Regions from separate parts of the Pelosinus baikalensis genome, predicted to be linked through region 1. Evidence: riboswitches for the same ligand, from Rfam matches in the RefSeq annotation. Region 1 holds a riboswitch; the other holds the start of a gene.
What was found. A riboswitch is a leader RNA that binds a small molecule or an ion and turns the genes downstream of it on or off. The one in region 1 is predicted to bind FMN.

Region 2: another riboswitch for FMN. It lies ahead of ribD (bifunctional diaminohydroxyphosphoribosylaminopyrimidine deaminase/5-amino-6-(5-phosphoribosylamino)uracil reductase RibD); the one in region 1 lies ahead of LMF89_RS00400 (ECF transporter S component).

What each region holds. Positions count from the first base shown of each region.
Region 1 covers NZ_JAJHJB010000001.1:92,835-98,019, forward strand. The annotation lists gene panB (3-methyl-2-oxobutanoate hydroxymethyltransferase) at 1-293, opposite strand, end outside; gene LMF89_RS00385 (Rossmann-like and DUF2520 domain-containing protein) at 296-1,183, opposite strand; gene LMF89_RS00390 (DUF4870 domain-containing protein) at 1,643-1,993, shown strand; gene LMF89_RS00395 (YitT family protein) at 2,023-2,874, shown strand; gene LMF89_RS00400 (ECF transporter S component) at 3,074-3,661, opposite strand; FMN riboswitch at 4,031-4,156, opposite strand; gene LMF89_RS00405 (Nramp family divalent metal transporter) at 4,301-5,185, opposite strand, start outside.
Region 2 covers NZ_JAJHJB010000006.1:130,679-135,863, reverse strand. The annotation lists gene LMF89_RS06760 (bifunctional 3,4-dihydroxy-2-butanone-4-phosphate synthase/GTP cyclohydrolase II) at 1-32, opposite strand, end outside; gene LMF89_RS06755 (riboflavin synthase) at 48-707, opposite strand; gene ribD (bifunctional diaminohydroxyphosphoribosylaminopyrimidine deaminase/5-amino-6-(5-phosphoribosylamino)uracil reductase RibD) at 676-1,806, opposite strand; FMN riboswitch at 1,917-2,048, opposite strand; gene rpe (ribulose-phosphate 3-epimerase) at 2,091-2,738, opposite strand; gene rsgA (ribosome small subunit-dependent GTPase A) at 2,744-3,619, opposite strand; gene pknB (Stk1 family PASTA domain-containing Ser/Thr kinase) at 3,634-5,185, opposite strand, start outside.

The sequences.
Region 1 (5,185 bases):
TCTGTGGAAACCTGATAGGACATAAAGGGCATATCTACAACTACCATTGCTTTTTTTGCCCCTCGGCATACTGCTTTTCCATGATGAATCATATCCTCCATCGTAACAGGCAGAGTCGAATCATATCCCAATATCACATTTCCTAAAGAATCGCCTACTAATAGCATGTCAATCTGGGCATCATCAAGAAACTTTGCCGTAGAAAAATCATAAGCTGTTAGCATGGTAATGGCTTTTCCCTCTATTTTTCGCTGCTGAATCACTGTCGTTGTAATCTTTTCATTGCTACTCATGATTATTTCCCCCTGTTATCACTTCTTACTATTTCTTCTATGCTCGCAGCTTGTTCCTGATCAATTGTACCTTTCTCTAAGGCAATCTTCAGAGTATACATCCCAAGCTCCCGATATAGACTCTTATCTCTTTCATTTTCCAAAGCCTTCAAGTGCGCCTTTACCGTAATACCATCTCCACGACTAATTGGGCCAGTCAGCCCTTGGACCACTCCCATTTCCTTTATGTTCTGCAGGGTTCCTTCCAGCAACGGCAATAATGCGGCTAAAGCTTCCTCAGAAGATAAACCAAATTTTCCACACAGCCGACTTGCCCAGTGCATCAAGGAAACCGTGTAGTTCGATACAATGCAAGCAGCCCCATGATAAAAAGACTTATCTGTATCTAAAATATGAAAACTTATTCCTCCTAGATCATTCACAATTTTTTCAGCTTGCTGTATGACCTGAACCTGTCCGCTTAAAGCAAAATATATGCCCGCTAACCTTTCACTAGTATGCTCTTTATTTGCAAAGGATTGCAGCGGATGCATACAGCCAATCCACGCTCCTTGCTCTTTTGCTGGCATGAGTACTTCCGCTGGCAGACATCCTGAAGTATGAAGCACCATTTGCCCTCTTTTAAAACCATTCTCTCTGGCTATTTGTGCTGCAACTTCCCCAATACAACGATCAGGTGTTGTAATGAATAGTATCTCAGCATCTTGCATCAAATCGGCTGCTTTTACTCTCGCGTCTACTCCCAATTCCCTAGCCAGCTGACTTGCTGATTCTAGAGTATTACTGACAATTCCAGATAATTGATACCCCCTATCAAATAATCCTCGTGCCAACACACTACCCACTTTTCCAGCTCCAACAATACCTACTTTCGGCTTTTGTACGTTCATATTTCCTCCATTTACCTAGCAGCATACTCTCTTTAATAGCCGTGATCAGGCAAAGATGAGACTTTCCAAGAGACTACTTGGCAGCCAAAGGAAAAGAAAATATAAAAAAGCCTTCCGGAGCTTGTCCGAAAGGCATACTTTTCCCATGCAACCTCCCGTCTCAGTCCATTAAAAGATCTAAGCGGCTATAATTCGATATGAAACTGTGGAATACTATAGCAACAAGTTCTTTTTACAGTATGGTTCATAACTGATACCACCTAAAGAACACTTCGCCATTTTAACTACAAAACGATAATATCATAAACCATAATAAAAACACAAGGATTTTATATGACAAACTCATTACTTTTAACTTATATGATTATGTTTTATTGACAAGTATACATAACTGAAAATCTTCGAATAAGATATACAAACGATCGAACCTACTATAAAATATATTTAGGAGGTGTTCTTATGAACGAAATAACAGGAGAACAAAAACTCTTAGCTATTTTAGCCCATATATCCTATTTCCTAGGAGGATTGGGCTTTATTATTGCACCATTAGTCATCTTCTTATTAAAAAAAGACGACGCTTTCGTCTTTCATCATGCCAAACAGGCTCTCGTTGCCCATTTGAGCATACTGGCTGCATCCTTCATTGTTAGTTCCTTATGCATATTAATAATTGGTGTCTTTCTGCTTCCTATCGTAGGTCTTTTGTGGCTTATTCTGCTCGTAACATCTATTATTGCAGCAAGTAAAGCTTTTTATGGCGAATCCTATCAATACCCTTTTATCCAAAAACTGCTCAATAAACTCTAGATCTTTCATTTTATACTAGGAGGAACTACATGCGTTATAAAATTTATCAGTATCTTTCTGTTGGTATTGGCTGCCTGGTAAGCGCTGTTGCGATCAATAGTTTTCTCGTACCTCACCACTTGTTAAGCGGCGGAGTAAGCGGGTTAGCCATTATCTTTTATTATCTAGCTGGCTGGCCTATTGGTCTGCAAATCTTTGCAATGAATCTCCCCCTCTTCTATGCTGCTTATCGGTTCATTGGAAAAGAATATTTTTTAAAGACCATTTATGGAGCGGTACTTTATTCCTTCTTCGTAGATGCAACGGGCTACTTGTCAAATTTTATGGTCGTGGATGATCCGATCCTCTCTGCCATTACTGGCGGTATTGTTACAGGCATTGGCTCAGGTCTTATATTTAAGGCCAATGGCAGCGGCGGAGGGCTTGATGTCGTTTCCAGCATCCTCAAAAAATACTATTCTTTGAATGTAGGTATTGCCTCTTTTTCGGTTAACTGTGTGATTATGGTGATTGCTGCCATTCTCTTCGGCATTAAACTTGCCATATTAACCCTTATTTCCATGTTCATTGCAGCCAATATTACGGATAATGTGGTGGGAGGATTTAACCGTAAGAAAACCGTATATATCGTCTCTTATAAAACCGATGAGATTATTAAAGTCATTTTGAAAGAGGTAGGGCGAGGCGCAACGATCCTCCATGGAGAAGGTGCCTTTACCCGCCAAGAAAAACAAGTGATTTTTGTAGTCGTAAGTTTGACCCAAATTGGTCAGATTAAACTTCTCATCCAAGATGTAGATCCCAACGCCTTTATGATCGTTCAAGATGCTGTAGAAGTTCTAGGGAGAGGCTTCACACTGCCTGGATACAAGCAACTATAAAAACGAATTGAAATGAACCGCAGAGGCGCAGAGAACACAGAGAAAAAATAATTAATAGCGTTAGAAAATGCCCCTCAGCGCACTCTGCGTCTCTGCGGTTTAATCATTTTTTCCCTGCGCCACAAAGCTACGTCAAAAGGCTATCTATACTGACAGAGTAGCCTTTTAGTATTCTTTTATTCGATGGCCAAAGCCATGCTTATCTTTCGCATAATACAGGGAAAAGCTTCTTGTAAATCATCAATGTAAGAAGAGACATGGCAATTCCTTTTATCATATTAAAGGGTGCAATCCCCAGGGCAATGAAGGATTTTAAATCAACAATCTGGGGATTTGCGATTGTTCCTAAATTAATAATTTGCTCTAAGGGAAAATGCAGCACAGCTTGATATAAAGGCAACAGAATAAAATAATTCAGCAAAGACGCTGAAAACATCATAGAGAGGGTTCCAATAAGGAGAGAAACCACAGCCCCCGTAGGGCTCTTATGGCGCCGATACAAATAGCTCGCCGGCAGAATAAAAGCCACTCCCACCAAGAAATTAGCAATCTCCCCAATTCCCATTGTCTGCGTATTCGCAGCATGTAATACGTTTTTAATTAATTCAATAGCAACCCCTGCCATAGGTCCAAGTACAAACGCTCCAATAATCGCAGGCAATTCACTGGCATCTAATTTTAAAAAACTAGGCATCATCGGCAACGGCACTTCAAAAAACATCAAGATTACAGCAATTGCTGATAAAATCCCAATTTTAGTAATATATCGCGTATTAGCAGAAATCATATCCAATCCCCCTATAAAAGTAATCGTTAAAATCAACTTATACAAATAAGAAAAATGCTACGCATCCTTTAAAACAGATAAAACATAATCGAACCACAAAGACGCAAAGGACACAAAGGGTTTTATTTATATTTTTTTGTGCACTCCTTTGTGTGTCGCATCAGCGACATTGTGCCTTTGTGGTTCATAAAATCTCATTTTTTTCCACCTATTAAACTATATTTTCTCTACTTATCAAAAAAAATCCCCGAAATGTCTTCGGGGATTTAATCACTACATGCAAACACATCTTTAATGTCGGCTTACTAAGCCCCATACACGGATGTATCTCCAGAAAGTTAAACTTTCCGTTATACATACAATGTGCTGCTTTCTCTTCTTACATCCAGACTATACTGTCGGCTTTGGAATTACACCAAATCTGCCTTACGGCTCGTGGGCTTGCAGAATCTGCTTACCACCGGTCGGGAATTTAACCCTGCCCTGAAGATATTTCAATTTATTTAATTTTAGCCCCAGAGATAATCATTATCACCGAGTGATGATGATGGATTCATTGTAGCAAATTTGCTGCCTCTTTGCAAGTTAAAAAGTAATACGAAAAACGTGACTCATCTTTTCTTACTCTTTCTTACACCATTATTTAATAAAATCCCACAGCAACATCATATTCAATGCGGAAACAATAAGGCCGATACACCATAGCACGATTTGCTGTAAGCCTGTATTTGCATATTTTCCCATGACCTTTGTGGATGATGTCAAATAAATCTGCAAGAATATCGTCCAAGGCAATTGAATGCTAAGAAACATTTGGGAATATACCAGCCCCTGAAACGGGCTTTCGATAAAAAAGATGACCACAACTGCCAGACCATAGGTAATCGCTACTCCCATCCAAGAGTGACGGTCCTTAATATCATAGGGTTCTCTAAAGATTCCTGCAAAGATACTACCACCAGCCATACCTGCAGTAACGGTGGAAGAAATGCCTGCAAATAAAAGAGCGATCGCAAAAACAACCGCTGCAGCGTTCCCCAGTAAAGGCCGCAACATAAATTCTGCTTGCTCTAATTCATCAACAGATACCTGATTGCTAAAAAATACGGCAGCAGCAACCAATATCATAGCACTATTAATGGCCCAGCCAATACACATAGAAAATAAAGTATCTGCAAACTCATACTTTAACTGACGCTTGATCACAGCATCATCTTCTAAATTCCATTGCCTGCTTTGAATTACTTCAGAGTGCAAAAACAAATTATGAGGCATGACCACTGCCCCAAGTACACTCATGACTACTAACATGGCTCCATCCGGAATAACAGGTGTTACCCATCCAATAGCGGCTTCGGACCACTCAATATTGACTAAACTTAGTTCAAATAAGAAAGCTACACCAATGATAGAAACAAAACCCATAATCCATTTTTCCAGTCTTTTATAGGAATTCGCCCATAACATCAAGCCGCAGCCTATGCCTGTTAATAAGGCTCCAATTTTCAGAGGAACATGAAATAG
Region 2 (5,185 bases), on a different contig from region 1:
TCAATTGCTTCTTCAATCGTATTAAATTTCATGTTCATTCCTCCAATTTATAGTGTAAACCCATTTTTCTCTAGAAAATTCATGTTAATAGCAGAAGTTTTAGATTGTTGTTGAGCCGAGTCTAAATTTAGCAGCTTCTCTACATATTTTCCAATAACATCCACTTCTAGATTTACGACATCCCCCGTTTTCTTAAATCCTAATGTAGTGGCAGAAGCGCTATGAGGTATTAATGATACACTAAACCAATCCTGTCCATAATCTACGATAGTGAGACTGATACCATCAATTGCAATAGAACCTTTTTTTACAATATAGCGCATAACCTCGGAACCAGCCTCTATTTTAACAATTACGGCATTATCATTATTATCTTTAGTTCGAATGATTCCAATACCATCAATATGCCCGCTTACAATATGACCGCCAAAGCGATCACCAATACTAAGCGTTCTCTCAAGATTTACCTTAGAACCAATTTGTAAACTTGCCAGGGCTGTACTATCCACTGTTTCTGGCATAACATCAGCCGTAAAGTAATATGCATCATATTCAACTACCGTAAGACAAGTTCCATTAACAGCAATACTATCGCCTAATTTAACATCTTGTAAGACCTTATTTGCCGCTACCGTTAAACGCACAGATTTTACACCACGTGCAATGGCTTTGACTTTACCTAATTCTTCCACAAGTCCGGTAAACATCTCGTCCCTCCCGGTTACGCAGATATGCGCTAATTAATATATCTTCTCCAATTGCTTCCATATGTATATCTTCAAATCCTTTGGCGTCATTTACATCAGCTATCCCTTTTCCGCCAACTGGACCTGGAGCATCCACACCACCAATTATTTTAGGAGCAATAAACCAATTGATTTTATCAACCAAATTATCTTCTAGAACAGAAGCATTGATGGCAGCTCCACCCTCAATCAAAGTACTCGTAATTTGCTGCTCACCTAATATCTTAAATAAATGAGACAAATTCACACCAGCCGTCGTTTTCTCACACTCGATTACTTCCACACCATAAGCTCTAAGAGCATCAATTTTTTCTTGAGGTGCTTTATCAGTAACAGCAATCATGGTTCGCGCTAATCCATCCGTAACGACATTAGAATGAATTGGTGTGCGTGCCATACTGTCAACGACCACACGAATAGGATTTTTCCCCTGATACGCCAGACGAGTAGTTAAAGTGGGGTTATCAGCGAGCACTGTACCAATCCCGACTAAGATAGCATCATAAGTATCTCGTAATTGATGAACATAAATTCGTGATTCTACCCCTGTGATCCACTTAGAATGTCCTGTATAAGAAGCAATTTTCCCATCTAAAGACATGGCACTTTTCAAAAGTACAAAAGGCTTTTTCGTAGAAATCCATTTTATAAACGTTTCATTTAGCTTTGCTGCTTCCTTTGCCAAGACACCTTCTATTACTTCAATCCCAGCCTCACGTAACTTAGAAATACCTTGCCCGGCTACTAAGGGGTTAGGATCTGTCATGGCAATAATTACTTTTTTAATACCAGCTGCAATTAAAGCTTCCACACATGGTCCTGTTCTGCCATGATGAGAGCAAGGCTCTAATGTAACATAGATACTGGCATTATAGGCTAAATCTCCAGCTTGCTGCAATGCATTAATTTCAGCATGGGGCGTACCAGCCTTTCTATGCCATCCTTCGCCAACCACTCGCCCATCACGAACAATCACCGCTCCAACCATAGGATTGGGACTGGTACGACCTTTAGCATACTGAGCTAAAGCTAATGCCTGCCCCATATACTTTTCATCCATAATTGACCCTCCAAAAAAATTAAGCTGTTAAAAAAGTTTAAAAAAACTTTTTAACAGCCTCATAGAACATTAGAATGCAACATTGATTAAGCCTTATATAAGACTTAAATCATCACCTTTTTCCATCCAGACTATACTGTCGGCTCCGGAATTCCACCGGATCAGCCATACGGCTCGCGGGCTAATCACCGCCGGTAAGGAGTTAAAAGATCGCTCTTTTTCACCTTGCCCCAAAGGCTTACTTATTCAATTACTGTATATGTTACCAGCATTAAGGGAAATAATCAAGTCCCTCTAATTTCACAAATCGCTTTTTTTATGTCATCTGCCTGATATATCGCAGAACCTGCTACTAAAATATTGGCACCTGCAGCTACAACTTCTCTAGCCGTTACTGGATTTATGCCTCCATCAACTTGTATATCGACCTTCAGATTACGTTCATCAATCATTTTTTTTAGTTTCGCTATTTTATGAATCATACTAGGGATAAATTTTTGACCGCCAAATCCCGGATTTACAGTCATTAATAAGACCATATCCACTTCTCCAAGTACTTCTTCGATTGATGATAGCGGTGTTGCCGGATTAAGGGACACTCCCGTTTTTAGCCCTAGTTCTCGAACACATTGCAAGATTCTATGCAAGTGTGGAGCTGTTTCAACATGGATTGTTAAAAGATCGGCTCCTGCTTTAGCAAAGGGTTCAATGAAATCTTGAGGATTATTAACCATTAAATGTACATCAAATAACAATGTAGTAACCTTACGAATCGCAGCTACAACAGGTGGCCCAAAAGTAAGATTCGGCACAAAATGACCATCCATTATGTCGATGTGCAACATATCAGCACCTGCTGCCTCTACTAGTTTTATATCTTCAGCTAATTTCGAGAAATCGGCTGAAAGAATCGATGGTGAAATTTTAATCATACTATTTAAAATCCTTTCTTCTTATCTTGAATTTCTGCCAATATTTCAGTATAGGAATGATAGCGTTGCTCCTGAATACGCCCCTCTGTCACTAACTGCTTTACAGCACACTGAGGCTCTTTTAAATGTAGGCAAGTATTAAATTTACACTCATGCACAACGGCTGCAATTTCAGGAAAATAATACATCAGTTCATTTTTTTTCACATTCTCAAACTCAGTAAAGCTAAAACCTGGTGTATCTACTACAAATCCGCCACTAGAAAGAGGTAACAATTCAGCAAAGCGAGTCGTATGTTTACCACGTCCTATCTTTTCACTGACTTGACCAGTTACCAATGTAAGACCCTCTTCTACAGTATTTAAGATCGTAGATTTACCAGCCCCAGAGGGACCGGCAAATACGCTAATCTTCCCAGATAGCTGATTACGTAATTCTTCTATGCCAACACCCATCTTAGCAGATATCGTAATAACACAATAGCCAATGCTACGATATAGTTCGAGAATTGGTTTTAATTCCTCACTATCTGCTAAATCAATTTTATTAATACAGATGACAATATCTAAATCTGACATTTCAGCCAATACTAAAAATCGGTCTATTAATATGGTATTGATATCTGGGCTTACTGCTGCAAAAGTGATGATCACTTGATCGATATTCGCAATCATCGGTCGTTGCAGCATACTACGACGCGGTAAAATCTTTTCAATGATTCCCTTGCCATTTTCTGTTATATTATACTCTACTTCATCCCCTACTAGAAGAGAAAAGCGCTCTTTCTTAAAACGTCCTCGCAAAGTACACATTGTTACTTTCGCATTGGTCTTCACATAATAAAAACTATTATATGTTTTCAATATCACCCCATGCTGCACTTTTTTGCCTCCTGTTATATTGTTTGCTCTTGCAACAATACACCATTTATATATACTTGTACTCTTACTTGTCCTACACCATCAACTGTTTTTTCAACCTTATCACCAGGCTTGTGTACATTTTCATAAACTACACGCCGTCCATTTGTATCTGTTATGACGATTTGTACAGCTTGCCGTATTGCTCCTTCAGGAACAGTGATCTGCACTACAGCCTTTTTGGTAGCACTAGTATTTCCCTTGGCAACCGTTAAGTCAACGGCTGCACCTTCTGTAATCTCAGCAGCAGGACTGGGGTTTTGTCCAATAATCGTCCCAGAAGGATATTTGTCACTCACTTCTTCTGTTACTTTACCAACCTTTAATTTTAAACTTTCAAATTGAGTATTTACAGTATTAATTGGCGTTCCACGGAAATCTGGCAAAGCAAATTTGCGCGGACCAGCCCCTTTACTTACAACAAGATCAATCGCTGTATTTTTATTAACCTGTGCAGGTGGCCGCGGCTGCTGATTAATAATAACATCAACAGGCGTATCAGCATTAAACTGCTCATCAATTCTCCCTACCACAAGTCCTGCATTTTTAATTTGCAGCTCTGCATCTCGCCGACTAAGTCCTCTAAGATCAGGAACTACAGTAATTTCGCCACCCTTACTAACGACAAGATTAATCATACGCTGCTCTTTTACAATATTTCCAGCATCTGGAGATTGGGAAATAACATGTCCGGCTGGTATTTTATCACTAAATGCTTCGGATACATTCACTCGCAAGTTTTGATCTACTAAAAGACTGCGGGCAACCTCAACTTGCTTACCAATAACATTAGGCACAGTAACTTCATTGTTGCTCCAGAACTTACCAAATGCGAAAAAGGCACCTATCATAAAACCAAATAGCAGTAATAATACCAGTCCCCATACTACTCGTTTGGAATGATTTTTTTTCTGCAAATTATTATTATCCACTTCTAGCGCAGTCCCCGAATTGGCTTGAGATATAATGGGCTCATCTAAACGTGGCAATATCTGTGTGGGAAAATCTCCTCTTGATAAGCGTCGCGTATGATCATCTCTGAAATAATTCTGTACGGACTTTAAGTCCGTAATCATTTCACCAATATCATTATAACGATTAGATACATCTTTAGCCATTGCCTTTAATACAATAGCTTCTAACAATGGCGGTACCTCTGGTTTTAATTCTCGTATAGGACGAGGCTCTTCTTGTAAGTGCTTCAATGCAATACTAATCGGTGTCTCACCATTAAAAGGCACTGTACCTGTCAGCATTTCGTAAAGAACTACCCCTAAAGAATAAATATCAGACTTTGCTCCAACTGCAGTTCCTTTCGCTTGTTCTGGCGAAAAATAATGCACCGATCCAATAATCGTCGCGGTATGATGCATCGTCACAGAACTTACAGCTCTTGCAATACCAAAGTCTGTAACTTTAATACGTCCTGCACGAGTCATAAGGATATTATGAGGCTTTATATCACAATGCACTAAATTATTTTGATGAGCGTGTTCTAATGCTTCTGCAATATCTGCAGCAATTCTC